2 regions of the Amphibacillus xylanus NBRC 15112 genome follow, and region 1 is predicted to be linked to the other one. Evidence: a T-box and tRNA genes for the amino acid it is inferred to sense, from the RefSeq annotation. Region 1 holds a T-box; the other holds one or more tRNA genes.
The links. A T-box is a leader RNA that pairs with one kind of tRNA and senses whether it is charged. The one in region 1 lies ahead of alaS (alanine--tRNA ligase), so its partner is inferred to be a tRNA-Ala.
Positions count from the first base shown of each region.

Region 2: it has a tRNA-Ala gene. The T-box ahead of alaS (alanine--tRNA ligase) is inferred to sense a tRNA for this amino acid. The anticodon was not compared.

Region 1 is NC_018704.1:1,114,848-1,122,898, reverse strand. Features, by position in the region: gene ruvX (Holliday junction resolvase RuvX) at 1-196, opposite strand, end outside; gene AXY_RS05515 (IreB family regulatory phosphoprotein) at 198-464, opposite strand; gene alaS (alanine--tRNA ligase) at 556-3,189, opposite strand; T-box leader at 3,267-3,474, opposite strand; gene AXY_RS05505 (AI-2E family transporter) at 3,577-4,686, opposite strand; gene AXY_RS05500 (hypothetical protein) at 4,649-4,834, opposite strand; gene recD2 (SF1B family DNA helicase RecD2) at 4,911-7,244, opposite strand; partial or broken gene AXY_RS05490 (DUF3231 family protein) at 7,558-8,051, shown strand, end outside.
Region 2 is NC_018704.1:636,549-644,599, reverse strand. Features, by position in the region: gene AXY_RS03255 (methyl-accepting chemotaxis protein) at 1-1,116, opposite strand, end outside; gene AXY_RS03250 (glucose 1-dehydrogenase) at 1,439-2,203, opposite strand; tRNA gene AXY_RS03245 (tRNA-Ala) at 2,356-2,428, opposite strand; gene abc-f (ribosomal protection-like ABC-F family protein) at 2,796-4,361, shown strand; gene AXY_RS03235 (autorepressor SdpR family transcription factor) at 4,471-4,743, shown strand; gene AXY_RS03230 (SdpI family protein) at 4,740-5,372, shown strand; gene AXY_RS03225 (PLD nuclease N-terminal domain-containing protein) at 5,386-5,586, shown strand; gene AXY_RS03220 (ABC transporter ATP-binding protein) at 5,587-6,492, shown strand; gene AXY_RS03215 (ABC transporter permease) at 6,489-7,265, shown strand; gene AXY_RS03210 (ATP-dependent Clp protease ATP-binding subunit) at 7,887-8,051, opposite strand, start outside.

The DNA of each region.
Region 1 (8,051 bases):
TCATATGCTTGGGTAAACCAATTACAATTTCAGATACTTCATACTCACTGATAATTGCTGCGATCGATTGATTGGCAGTCGTAAAATCATTTTCGTTCCATTTAAGTGTTGTCAGGCCTTGTGCGGTCCAACCAAAAGCATCGCTGATAGCCACACCGATTGTCTTTGACCCGACGTCTAATCCCATTACTCTCATATTACTCCTCTTTGTTATGCTCGATATAGAATTTAACAAGCTCCTCGATTAACTCATCACGATCAAGTCTACGAATTAAGTTTCTTGCATCTTTGTACCGTGGAATATAGGCCGGATCACCTGATAATAAGTAACCCACAATTTGATTAATTGGATGATAACCTTTTTCCCTTAATGATTGATAAACAGTCAAGAGTACATCTTTCACATTTTCTTCGATTGGATCTTCAGAGAAACTAAATTTCATCGTTTTATCCATTGAATCCATGCATAACACCCCGCCTTATTCTGTAAATTAGCTTTACATACTCATTCGTTGTCTATCTCTATTATACCTTTAAATTCTTTCAAATAACAAGTTACTTAACTGTTGAAATGAATTTTTTCGCATCTTCTAAAGCTTGTGCTACCATTTCAGGTTTTTTCCCTCCTGCTTGAGCCATGTCTGGACGGCCTCCACCGCCACCGCCACAAATCTCAGCAGCTTGCTTAATTAATTTTCCTGCATGGTATCCTTGCTTAACTAAATCTGCAGAAACCCCTGAAGCTAATTGTACTTTCCCATCATTAACGGCTGCAAGTAAAATTATACCTGATTCTAGCTTTTGTTTTAAGTCATCAACCATTGAGCGCAGTTGATTCATGTCACTCACATTTACTTTTTCAGCTAATACACGAACACCGTTAATTTCCTCAACTTTACCTAGAATTTCGCTCGCTTCATTGTTTGATAATTTCTGCATTAATGATTCGTTTTCACGCTTCACTTGTTTAAGTTCTTGGAATAGTGCTTCCACTTTTTCATTTACTTGAGTTGGTTTTGTTTTTAATAACTGAGCTGACTCAGTTAAAACCTGCTCGCGTTCGTTTGTGTATTCAAAAGCACCTTTACTTGTTACTGCTTCAATTCTACGAATACCTGCACCAATACCTGATTCACTTATTAATTTGAATACGCCTATTTCTGCCGTGTTTTTCACATGGCATCCACCACAAAGTTCTAAACTATAGTCACTGATTTGAACAACTCGGACAATATCACCATACTTTTCTCCAAAGAGCGCCATTGCTCCCATTTCTTTTGCCTCTTCAATTGGATAAAGTCCTGTTGAAACCGGAATTGTCTCCCAGATTTTTTGATTAACTTTTGATTCAATTAATTTTAATTCGTCATCAGTAACTGCGCTAATATGTGAGAAGTCAAATCGTAAGCGTTCTGCTGTTACTAATGAACCAGCTTGGTTTACGTGCTGACCTAACACATCTTTTAATGCTTGGTGTAATAAGTGTGTTGCTGTATGATTTTTTTCAACAAAACGACGTTTAGTATCATCAACATTCACATCAACAAAATCGCCTACTTTTAATTGACCTTTTGTGATTTTAACACGATGTAAATGTTGGCCTTTAGGCGCTTTCTGTGTGTCAAGTACTTGAGCCATTGTCATTTCAGTCATAATTGTTCCTGTATCAGCAATTTGACCACCGCTTTCAGCATAGAAAGGCGTTTTTGCTAATACAACGAGTACTTCATCAGCAGTTGATTCATTAACGAGTTGCTTGTCCTCAATAATTGCCTCAATTGTAGTCGTTAACTGTAGCGTATCGTATCCAACAAACTCACTTGATACAGTTAAGCTTTGATAAACATCATCTTGAACTTGCATTGAATCAACCTTTTGACGAGCCTCTCTAGCTCTTTCACGTTGAAGTTCCATCTCTTGTTCAAAACCTGCTTCATCTATTGTAAAGCCGAATTCAGCAACATATTCTTCTGTCAACTCTTTAGGGAAGCCATACGTATCATAGAGTTTAAATACTTCTTTCCCTGGAATAACTGTTGATTGTTTAGCTTGTTCATCGTTAATAATTGATTCTAAGATGGTGATTCCATCATTTAAAGTTTCATGGAATCGCTCTTCTTCCTTTTGAATGACATTGATTATAAAATCACGTTTTTCTTTAACTTCAGGATAGAAGTCTTTCATGATGTCTCCAACAACATCAACTAATTGATACATAAATGGCTTTTCAATTTGCAATTGTTTCGAAAATCTGACTGCACGACGAATTAAGCGTCGTAATACATAGCCTCTTCCTTCATTAGAAGGTAATGCACCATCACCAACAGCAAAAGCTACTGTACGAATATGATCAGCAATCACTTTGTACGCTGTATCTGTTAAATCATTATCACCATATTTAATTGATGTAATGTTCTCAACTTCATTAATAATAGGTAAAAATAAATCAGTTTCGAAATTCGTTTTTGTTCCTTGAATTACTGAAACGATTCGCTCTAATCCCATTCCTGTATCAATATTTTTCTTAGGTAAAGGTGTGTAAGTATCATCTGGGTTATGGTTATATTGAGAGAACACAAGATTCCAGATTTCTAAATAGCGATCATTTTCTCCACCTGGGTATAGCTCAGGATCATTCGGGTTATTCCCATATGCTTCACCACGATCGTAGAAAATCTCTGTATTAGGTCCACTTGGCCCTTCACCGATATCCCAGAAGTTTTCTTCTAATCGAATAATTCGTTCTTCTGGTAATTGAATAATATCTTTCCAGATTAAAAATGCCTCTTCGTCTTCGGGGTGAACAGTAACAGATAGTAGCTCTGGATTTAATCCAAGCCATTTCTCATCTGTTAGAAACTCCCACGCCCACTCAATCGCTTCTTGTTTAAAGTAATCACCAATTGAAAAGTTACCTAACATTTCAAAAAACGTATGGTGACGCGGTGTATAACCAACATTCTCAATATCGTTTGTTCGGATAGATTTTTGGGCATTTGTAATACGTGGATTCTCCGGAAACATCCGTCCATCAAAATATTTTTTCAACGTAGCTACACCACTATTAATCCATAGTAATGTTGGATCATCTACTGGAATTAATGATGCACTTGGTTCTACTTGATGGCCTTTTTGCTTAAAGAAATCTAAAAACAATTGTCTTACCTCTGATGATGTTAATTGCTTCATCAATTATTCCTCCTGTTTCTATCGACTTAATCTTACTTGAGTACGTGACACTAAAAAACTCTCGTCTCTGCAGTATGTGCAGGGACGAGAGCTATCTTCGCGGTACCACCCTGATTATAGTCTAAAATAGACTATCATCTTTATCACTGTTAACGGTGTGAGCCGACAAGTTTTACTTGTACTCGTAACGAGCTTCTGTAACCCTTCGTTTAATTTATCTTTCAGCCAAGGATAAATCTCTCTAAAAACGGACTGTTACATACTAGTGTTAGTCATTGTTTTTTACTTATGATATCTCATGCTATTATATTGAAAAGTATATCGCCTGTCAATTATAGTACAATTAAATTTCAGCTTTTTTTCATTTAGACTAGATAATCACTCATGTTAAGTCGATTGAAATGGGTTAAATGTGATCACACTTCTTATCACAACTAAAACAGGTACAGCAATAATCATCCCAAAGATTCCTGCTACTTCACTCCCAATTAATAAAACGAGGATAACTAATACAGGATGTGTTCGAAGATTGTACCCTAATATAAAGGGTGATAAGAGATTACTTTCAATAAATTGGACTACTACTATCCCGATTACTAAATAGAGTACGATTTGAGGTGATTGCATCAGTGCGATTAAGACTGCTGGCGCAGCACCTAAAAATGGACCAAAGTAAGGAATGATATTCATGATCATCATGAATATGGCAAGCAAAAATGCAAATTCAATTTTTAGAATTAAGTAAACAATAAACGTGGTAAGTCCAACAAAGAAGCTAATGATTAATTGAGCTCTAATATAGTGTGCTAAATCTTTATTTAAGTGGTAAATTAATTGCTTTGTTTTTTTTAGATAACGCTTTGGAATCCAATTTAAAAATTTCATTTTCATTTTATTTTGATCAAGTAAAAAATAAAACAACAATACAGGTACGACAGCTAAACTAATAAAATATTCACTAATCGCACCCATACTAATCATTTTATTTTCTAACCATGACGAGCTTGATTCAGAAATTACTACAAATAACTCATCAATTTCGTGATGAATTGGGTCAGGTAATACATGTACAACTTCATCGATTCGATTAATCCAGTCACGATAGGTTTCTAATAGATTAGGAACTTGATTAATAAAATGGATCGCTTGTTCACGGATTGTAGGATAAGAGACATACACCAATAAAGTTATCCCAACAATAAATACCGCATAAATGATCAAAATCGCTAACCATCGCGGTATCCATCGGCACGTTAATTTATCCACTATCGGATTTAACACATAAGTCAAGACGATTGCTAATATAAACGGAAGCGAAACTTTAAATATTCCAGATAAAAACTGTCGATAATTCGGAAAGGTCCTTACTATGAGAAATAGAATGATTAAAGTAAGAATAGCTAGCACACCGTAGCGAACTAGCTTTTTAAATAATAAATCCTTGCTGGAAACTTCTTTGTTACTGGACACGGCGTTCCGCTTCAGTGAACAAGTCATCTAATGATAGTAGGCTTCCATCCAAATCAACTTCATCAATATGGAATATATCATGTTTCTTTCTTAACTCAATAAAACAGTTCCAGCAATAATAATGATCTGGTGCTATTTTACCTAAGTTTTTAGATTGACAATTAATACAATGCAAAACAAAAACACCCTTTCATACTTAAGATAATCATATTATGGTACGAAAAGGTGTTGTTTAAACATATATTTTCAGATTAAGTTAAAAAATCATATGGTGATAAATGATGGTCTTCCTCTGTTGCTGAAGCAAGCTTTTCAGCATAATCTTCATCCGTTAATACTTTAGTTAACCGTTCTTTTAAAGTCGTGTTACGAATATTCGTATCCACTTCACGAACACCAGCTAAAAAGGCTGCTTCATTACCACAAATAATCAACGACTTTTTCGCACGGGTTATCGCTGTATACAATAAATTCTTCCTTAGCATCCGACGATAGCTACGATCAACCGGCATAATAATTATCGGAAATTCACTACCTTGTGATTTATGAATTGAAATACAGTAAGCATGTGTAATATTTTTCAAATCATTTCGGTTATATACAACGTCAATATCATCATAAGTGACAACGACTTGTTCTTCTTTTTCAACATTTTCATTTGCTTTAAATATTGCTGTAATTTGTCCAATATCTCCATTAAAAACACCATCTTCAGGTTGATTTACAAGCTGAATAACTTTATCACCTGTTCTAAAAATAGCATCTTTCGTTTTTATCTCTCTTACACTAGATCGTTTAGGATTAACAATCTGCTGAATTTCTTGATTAATCCGATGTATACCAATGTCTGTACGATACATAGGTGCTAGTATTTGCATGTCCTTAATATCTACATCACGTTCTAATGCTTTTTGGACAATTTGCTTCAATGCGTCGATAATGTCATAAGACTGGCACCGTATAAAGTTAAAGTCTTTTGCTCTTGTTAGAGTATTTGATTCAACTCTATCGTGCTTTATTTGGTGGGCAAGCTCAATAATTTTAGAACCTTCCTTTTGTCGATATACTTCTTTAAGCTCTACTGCCTTAATTTGATTCGATGCTAATAAATCTGCAAGAACATGTCCAGGTCCAACAGAAGGCAATTGATCTTGATCCCCAACTAATAATACGTGCATATTCGTAGGAATCGCTTTGAAGAGTTGATTCGCAAGAAAAATATCAACCATGGAAAATTCATCAACAACGATTAAACGGCCTTCCAACTGATTGGCTTCATTTTTTTCAAAGCCATCGCCACCATCCCAGCCTAATAGTCTGTGAATTGTCATTGCTTGTAAGCCTGTTGACTCAGACAATCTTTTCGCAGCCCGCCCTGTTGGTGCTGTTAAAATAAATGGAAATTTTGATTTACTCTCATAGTCAGCTAAATCAAGTGAAACATCATGAATACTGCTAAAAGCTCGAAGGATTCCTTTTATGACTGTTGTTTTCCCTGTTCCAGGTCCACCTGTCAGAATCATGACCTTTTCATGTAAAGCCTGTTGAATCGCTTCGTATTGTTCTTTACCATAGCTAAGCGTTTCTTCTTCTTCAATTTCACCGACTATTTTTAATAACTCTGCCTCTGGAACAGCTTCAATTGGCTCTTGTTTCAAAATTCGCTTAATATGTGTTGAAAAGCCTGCCTCAGCATAATACAGATAAGGTAAATATGCTTTTTCATCGTCAAGAACAATGCTTTCTTCTTCCGCCATCTCTACTAGCTGTTGATTAATTTCCTCATTTGTAATTTGATTTTGAGTAGCATTTAAAAGACGATCAGCTTCTTGGCATAGCTGGTCTACCGGTAAGAACACATGCCCATCTTGCATTGATTCATAAAGTATGTATAAACAGCCAGCGCGAATTCTTGATGGGTGGTTTAATTCGAGTTTATTTTGTCTTGCGATTGTATCAGCTCGATGAAAACCAAATCCTTTAATATCAAACACATATTGATAAGGATTAGACATAAGTAAATCAATCGCTTGATCTTTATAGACCTCATAAATTTTTTGTGCCATTTTAAGACCAATGCCATATTTCGACAAGTGTACAACGACATGATCAAAGCCTTGGTGTTCACTCAACTGTTCGACTAACGTTTTTTTCCGTTCTTCTGTTAATCCAGGTATTTGATCAAGTACTGCTGGATTATCCATAATGGTTTGAATCGCTGTTTCTCCCAATTGATCAACAATTTTTAGTGCTGTTTTTTCACCAATTCCATAAAATAGATCACTTGATAAATAAGCAACAAGTCCCTCTTTTGTGTCTGGTAAGTATCTTTTAAAGTGGCTTACATCGTATTGTAAGCCGAATCGTTTATGTTCAACAATTTTCCCGTAAAACAAATAGGCTTCACCTGGTTGCAGTTCGCTAAAATAGCCTTTTACTACAATTTCAGGCTCTTGATACACTTCATTTGTCTCAAGGATTTTAATTTTTGCAATGGAAAAGTGTTCTGCAGGATTTGAGTAAATCGTATAAACCAATTCTCCTTTAATAAAATTTTCAGTTTGAATTACTAATTGTTCTTCCATCACAAAAAGCTCCTTTATTTTTACCATTCATTTAGATTACTCTTATCATTATAACTGATTTGTGGATGAATTTTAATTAAAGTATTAAGATTGCTCTAAAAGCGCACTTAAATATATTTTTTACTGCCCATAGCTTAATCAAATATTATCATTGTTTTTTCCTAGCAACAACTTGATTAAATATACTTCCTCCCCAATCCTTTCACGTTCATAAATAACTTATAAATGTATGATCAAGCAGTGATTGGTGCACAATAATGTTGTGCGTAAAAGTGAGGTGGCACAATTGATGAACTTAATTAGGAGGATGACAATGGGCGTTTTAAGTGGAAATCCTAAGGATCAGCCGATGCACTATGGTGAAGTCTTTGGTTTATGGTCATTTCTTTTAGCTGCTAAAGGATCAATAGCTGGATTTCAAACAAATTTCAACCATGCAGGTGATGCAGATTTAAAAAAGCTAATAGAAGAAGCAATTCAAGCGCTATAGAAGAGGTCAAGCAGATTGAAGTAATTTTAAAAGCAAACGGTATTGGATTACCCCCAACACCACCCGAGCGTCCTGATGCAATAACAGAAGAGATACCAGCAGGTGCGCGCTTTTCAGACCCTGAAATTGCGGCGATGCTTTCCGCTGATATTGCGAAAGGATTAGTCGCATGTAGTACAATTATGGGACAATCGATCCGTGAAGATATCGCGATGATGTTCGGTCAATTCCACAGTCAAAAGGCAACACTGGGTGGAAAAGCACTAAGAATGAATAAAGAAAAAGGTTGGTTAGTTCCACCACCATTACACTACTTT
Region 2 (8,051 bases), 480 kb from region 1:
TTCAGCGAAGATTGTCATTGTTTCAGCTAAATCACCTGCGAAGTTTGCTTGCGTTTCTGTTCCTGATGCCAATTCTTCCATTGTAGCAGCAATTTGCTGTGTACCTGATTTAACATCATCTGCCGATTGATTTAACTGCTCACTTTGAGAACTTACTAATAATGAAGTCTGTTTAATAGAATCAATCATATTTGTAAGCTGTAAACGCATTTTCTCCATTGATGTAGACAATTGAGCAATCTCATCTCTGCCTCGATAATGGTGGTCTGTTTCAGTTAAATCACCAGATGCAATTTTTTCGCTCATTAATACAACTCGATTTAAGTGTTGCGTCACATGGCGACTAATAAAGATAACAAGGATAAATGCAATAATTATCGATACAACCATACTTGCAATTAATATCTGTAATGCATAGTTCTGGCTACCTTCAGCATGTTCAGCAGCTAAGTTTCGATCTTCTGTTACTAAATCCCGAAGTGATTCTAAATAAAGTCCAGCGGTTGTAGTCAAATTGTTATATCGATTACTACTATATAAACGCATAACTTCGATATCAGAACCAACTGCATCTACAATTTCATCATAAAATAGTGTATTTAATTCGTCATTAATTCTAAGTACCTCATTGTAAAGCGACTGGTGCTTCTCGCCAGAAAATTTTTCATTTAAATCACTTATCAATTCATTAATTTCAACATTTTTAGCTTCGAATGCATCAAAATAACTTGTTCCGCCATATTGTGCATAAGCCATTGCTGATAGACCTTTTGAATTTATTAAATCACTTAATTCAATTGTTAAAACAGAAAGATCCGCTTCTTCAAGGACGACATCCAAATCTTTTTGGGCGTCATTAATTGAAAATGAAACAAGTCCGGTAGTCACAACTAGTAGAATAAAAATAATAATAAGTACAAAACCGTATTTCCAGCCAATTCTTAAATTATGTATACCAATTTTGCCATATTTCTTTGGACGTTTAGCCTTAATGACTTTTTCAGGCTTCGTCGTTTTGTGATGTCTTTTCGGCAGTTTTAATTTTTTAAAAGCCTTCTTGATTGATGGAATTGGTGAGGAAATGTTAAGCTTGCTGAAGTTAAATCTTTTAAACAACTTGATGGCCTCCCTTTTTTAAAAAACGCTTTCATAATATTTTAAAACTTTTTGTCGAATGAACATTATACTTTTATAGTATACTTAAAAACAACTTAAGACAAGACATTTTTCCTATTTTATCTATCAACTTAAGGCGTTTAGACTATGTATTATTTATCGGACATAATTAATTAATTTTAATATGTACTTTTGTCACATTTTATAAAATTATCTAATTTTTCATACAAAATATTACATATTTAAAAGTAAAAGACTTAATTCACAACTAATCTCTTAGTTATGAATTAAGCCTAATTTAAACCTATTAGATTTTATCGATTTAACCCGCAGTCCAGCCACCATCAGCTGTAATAATAGCGCCGTTAACAAAGCTTGAAGCGTCAGATGCCAGGAATAGCGCAACTTCAGCAATCTCTTCTGGTTGACCAATCGGTGCTGTACCTCCGCCAATTGATCCAATTGCTTTACTTCCTAACTCATGCGGTTCTGTAATTGTTGATTGAATGTTTGTTGCTACTCCACCTGGTGCAATTGCATTAGCACGGATCTTGCCGTGAATACCATATGTTGCAGCGATATTTTTAGTTAATCCTAGTAAGCCATGCTTAGATGATACATAAGCTCCACCACCACGAACTCCGAATAAGCCACCAATTGATGCGTTATTGATGATTACACCACCGTTTTCTTGCTTCTCCATCACTTTAATGGCTGCACGTGCCGCTTTAAATGGCCCAGTTAAATTTATTTGAATAATTCGATCCCATAGCTCATCTGTTAAATCACCAACAGGAACAAAATTATCCATAATTCCAGCGTTATTCACTAAAACATCAAGTGATCCGTAACGTTCAATTGCTTCATGAACCATTTGATCAATATCTTCTTGGTTACCGATATTACTTACTAATCCGACAGCTTCACCACCAGCTTCAGTGATCGACTGTACCACTGGATCAAGTAATTCTTTATTGATATCTGTAGCAACAACCTTTGCACCTTCAGCGGCAAACTTCTTAGCAATCGCTTCACCCATACCAGCAGCTGCACCTGTTACAATGACCGTTTTACCTGATAACTTCATGTGAACACGTCCTTTAGATTAATATTTTTATAATTTCTAGTTCATTATATTTCTAATCTATAAAAATAACAATCTATTTGTGAAACATTTCACAAATAGTTCATAAAAACAACACTAACCGCTGTTTTGATCAGTGTTTTGTTTGTTTTATATGGAGCATAGCGGGATCGAACCGCTGACCTCTTGCATGCCATGCAAGCGCTCTCCCAGCTGAGCTAATGCCCCTAAATGAATCCTAAATTATTATAGCTGATTATGATTTAAATCTCAAGCCCTTTTCTTGCTATCATACTAGAGTTGACATTTATCGTAATCTTTTATTAAACTGGAGATACAAGTATGAGAAAGGGTGAATTATTAGCCGATGAAGTTATAATCCTATTTTTTCACAGTCTAACTACATCTAAGTCGCATTAACCAACTCCTAAGTGAGTTTATTAAGTGTGCTTTGATTTAGTTTAGCGAAAATAGGATGTAATCGGTTATTTGAATTTAACTCTCATTTCATTTAAGCAATCGGTGCCTCCTATTTTCATTTTTACTTAAATAAAAATAGGGGGTTTTTTTGTCTCCTTTAATGAGGTGAAATGAATTGGTTATAACAGAATTAAATCAAATTAAGCAATATATCAATGGTGATTTACTATTTGAAGTTGAACAACTAATTATCGAAAAGAAAGCACGAATTGGACTTGTTGGTAAAAACGGATCCGGAAAGTCAACGTTATTAAATCTAATTGCTGGTAAGCAGGAAATTAATCAAGGCCATATTAAACGTTATGGTTCAGTAGAGTTACTTCCTCAATTGAAAGTGACCGATACAACTGAAAGTGGCGGCGAAGTGACCCAGCGCTATATCAATCAAGCATTAGCTAAAGAAACAGATTTACTTTTAGCTGATGAACCAACTACAAATTTGGATCAAGACAATATTCAACACTTATTAAATCAACTTCATCACTGGAATGGTGCAATCGTCATTGTCTCACATGATCGTTATGTTTTAGATCAACTATGTGAACAAATATGGGAAATAGAGCAACAGAAAATCCATGTATATCATGGTAACTACAGTGATTATCGCAACCAAAAGCAGTTAAAAATTGTAAAGCAAGAAGAGGAATATGAGCAATATTTACAAAAGAAAAGACAGCTAGAACGTGCTGTTGCCAAAAAAGAGCAAAAAGCACAACGAGCAACAAAAAAACCTAAACAACTTAGTTCATCTGAAGCTAAGATAACTGGTGCTAAACCATACTTTGCAAAAAAACAAAAGAAACTTCACCAGTCTAAAAAAGCAATTGAAACAAGACTAGAAAAATTAGAACGAGTAGAAAAGGTTTATCAAGAAGCGCCAATTAAAATGGAACATCCTGAAGCAGAAAAATTATATGGCAGGACGATTTTAAGAATTGAAAGTTTACCTGCGGAAATTGGCAAGCGAACATTATGGAAACCTACTAGTTTTCAAATCAATGGCAATGATAAAGTCGCGGTTATCGGCAATAACGGCGTTGGTAAATCAACACTCATTAAAAAAATTATCAATCGTGTTGATGGCGTACAACTATCTTCAGCTGTGAAAATTGGCTATTTTGATCAGAAGCTAAAACAACTTAAACTTAATCAATCGATTATCGAATATGTAAGAGAATCATCTATCCAATCAGAAACAATCATTCGAACTTGCTTAGCTCGACTAAATTTCAACCAACACGATGTTAATAAACCAATTCGAGCATTAAGTGGTGGTGAGCGAGTAAAAGTCGCGTTAGCAAAGTTAATTGTAAGTGATGCGAATATGCTGATTTTAGATGAACCAACAAATTTTTTAGACATTGAAGCGATTGAAGCTTTAGAGTCATTGCTAATCTCATACCCAAGTACTGTTTTGTTTGTATCTCACGACCAGCGACTTATTGAACGACTCGCAACGAAAATCATTGTTATTGAAGAACAGAGGCTTGAATTATTTCCCGGGACATATGAATCTTACCTTAATCCAGTAGATGATGTAGATGATTTAAAGCAAAAATTAATGATTATAGAAACTCGAATCTCAGAAGTGTTAAGTAAACTTAGTCTTGAGCCAAGCGATGAGCTTGAACAGGAGTTTCAATTATTACTGAAAAAGAAGCAAGAATTAACGAATCAATAGTATTTTGACGGTGATTGAATTTATCTTCAATTACCGTTTTTTCTTGACAAAATGGCGAGGTTATTTTAGCATTTAAGTAATTACTTAAATAGTTAAGGGTGATAATCTTATGAAAGATGTTTTTAAAGCTCTTGCTGACCCTACCCGTAGACAAATATTGACGTTATTAAAGGACGGAGACTTAACTGCCGGTGAAATATCTAGTCATTTTGATATGTCAAAACCGAGTATTTCACAGCACCTCAATATTTTAAAACAGGCAGAACTTGTATATGATAACAAGAAGGGGCAATTTATTTACTACACTTTAAATACAACTGTTTTCCAAGAGCTTGTCAGTTGGACACTTGAATTTCTTGATAAAGGAGACTCCAAAGTATGAATAAACGTATTATTCCACTAATTATGATCATTTTTTCAATTAGTTTATGGTTGATTTTCTACCGTCAGCTACCAGAACAAGTCCCGATGCAATGGGGAGCTGATGGTTCAGTCAACTGGACCGCTTCTAAATTTGTAGCTTTACTTGTCAATAATGGCATGTACATTCTTCTTTACCTCTTATTAATGTTCAGCCCTAAAATCGATCCGAAAAAGAATAACTATAAACAGTTTTCGCGTTCATATGAAATCATGGTTTACGCTATTTTAGGCTTATTTTTAATCATTAATGTAGTTGTGTTGTTCAAAAGTTTAGGTTATCCACTAGAGATAAATTTCTTTATTCCATTTTTGATTGGTCTATTATTAATGATTTTCGGTAATTACATGCAAACAATTAAACCAAATTGGTTTATAGGGATTCGTACGCCGTGGACTTTAGATAATGAAACGGTTTGGCGTAAAACACACCGACTTGGTGGAAAAATCTTTATTATTTTAGGTTTAATTTTGATGATAACACCGTTTCTTTCTGATCAGTATGTTCTACCTGTTACATTAATCAGTGTTATTGTTGGTTCACTTATTCCGACAATTTATTCTTTTTATCTTTACCGAAAGCTAAAATAAATTTGGGGGTGAAATGATGACAGACGTCATTCAATTGCTTCAACTGTTATGGCCATTATTAGTTTTACAATTTATTTTACTCGTTGTTGCAATAGTTGCTTGGTTTAAAACAGATGAAACAAAAGGGCCAAAATGGGTATGGCTACTCGTTATACTTTTTGCCAATATCATTGGACCGATCTTATTCTTTTTAATTGGAAGGAGAACAGACTAAATGGAATTATTAATAGAAAATTTAACTAAGAAATTTAACCAACAAGTTGCGGTAAATAACGTCTCATTTCAATTAAAATCTGGACAATGTATCGCATTATTAGGAGCGAACGGTGCTGGTAAAACTACTACACTAAGAATGTTAGCTGGTTTACTAACACCGACATCTGGCGAGATAAAATTTGACGGTTCTCAAAATGGTGTCGACATTCGCTCGAAAATCGGTTACTTACCTCAGCACCCTGCTTTTTATGGCTGGATGACGGGGAAAGAATTTTTAGTCTATGTTGGTCGTTTAGCTAATTTAACTAAGCTAGAAGCAGAAAATCGCGCAGATCACTTACTTGAGCAAGTTGGTATTAGTGATGCAAAAAATAAGCGCATTGGTAAATATTCAGGCGGAATGAGACAAAGGCTTGGTATTGCACAAGCTTTAATCCATAAGCCTTCAATGATCATGTTAGATGAGCCAGTTTCTGCACTAGATCCGATAGGTCGCCGCGAAGTTTTAACGTTGTTACAAGAATTAAAGCAAGATACGACGATCTTGTTTTCAACCCATATTTTAAATGATGCTGAGGAGATCAGCGATGGATTACTGTTAATTCATCAAGGTCAGCTAGTGGAGCAAGGTAGTCTTGCAGAGCTTCGGGAAAAATATCAAAAGCAGAAAATAGAGTTAAGCTTTAAAGAAGTAGATGATCAAATGATTGAACAATTAAATCAGCTTTCTAGTATTGTAGAAATCAGCCAAAATCGTGATCAATTAAATTGCATTGTTAACAATGTTGATTTAGCAAGAGAGCAAATTTTATCAAAAACCTTAGATTCCGGCTGGCAGATGACTAACTTTACTGTGTCTCGTGCTACATTGGAGGATATGTTTATGGAGGTGGTAAATAAATGAGTCAGTTTTTAACAGTATTCAAAAAAGAATTCATGGAGTCATGGCGTAACTTTAGTTGGATTTGGGTACCGATCGTCTTTATTTTACTTTCAATTATGGATCCATTGACTTATTACTACTTACCAAAAATCATGGACGCAGTTGGTGGTGTGCCAGAGGGGATGGCATTTGAAATTCCAGAAATCCCAGCACCAGATGCGGTGATGTTAGCGCTAGTACAAATCAGCTCAATAGGCGTTTTAATCGTCGTATTATTAACAATGGGGACTATTGCTGGTGAGAGAAAAACTGGTATTGCTGAATTAGTTTTAGTAAAGCCGGTTAATCACGTAACATATATTTTAGCTAAATGGTTTGCTAAGTTCGTCCTATTTTTTATCGCCTTTACGATTGGGATGCTATTAAATTGGTATTACGTTAATCTACTTTTTGGTGATGTAGGTTTTACCGAACTAATTTATCTGCTGCTGTTTTATGCTTTATGGATCATGTTTGTCATCTCATTAACAATTTTCTTTAGTACCATTTTTAAAGGACCAGGACCTGTTGCAGGTGTGACAATCGGAACATTACTTAGTATGTCAGTCGTTAACGGTTTAGTAAACCACTGGTTACCTTGGTTCCCAAATCAACTAAGCACATACATTAACGAGATGCTCTATAATCAATCCGTCTCAACTGAACTCTGGGGAACGGCAGGTATAACTGTTGGTCTATCAGCCATTCTACTAATCTGTTCATTTATTATATTTAAAAACAAAAAAGTTCTCTAAACTTTTGAAAAAGCTATCTACTACCTAGTATGATAGCTTTTTTATTAACTAAAATATAGATGAGTTGCTTTGCAGTGGGGAATTTTGTAATGTGTTTAGAATTAGACATAATCTTTGACATTTGCTATTGTTTTTTGTCAAAACATTAACGATTAGAGCATTATCTTTAACTTTTACCACTATTTTTTGTCTAAACATTAACGATTAGAGCATAATCTTTAACTTTTACCACTGTTTTTTGTCTAAATATTAACGATTAGAGCGTTATCTTTAACTTTTACTACTATTTTTTATCTAAACATTAACGATTCGTGCATTATCTTTAACTTTTACCACTATTTTTTGTCTAAACATTAACGATTCGTGCATTATCTTTAACTTTTACCACTATTTTTTATCTAAACATTAACGATTCGAGCATAATCTTTAACTTTTACCACTATTTTTTGTCTAAACATTAACGATTCGAGCTTTATCTTTAACTTTTGTTACTACTTTTTATCAAAACGTTAAAGATCTAACATTTCACAGATAAAAAGACTGCACTAAAGGTCATAGCCTTCGATGCAGTCTTTCTTTTAGAAAATATAAACTTGAAATCACATTAGCAATGTTCAACTATTATCCTTTTTTCACAACAATCTCTTCATCAACTAACTCAACTGTTATCTTACTAACATCTGTTTCATCTAATAGTAAATCAGTTATGCCATCTTCAACCGTTTCTTGAATCACACGACGCAATGGACGTGCGCCATAATCAGGATTATAGCCTTTTTTCGCTAA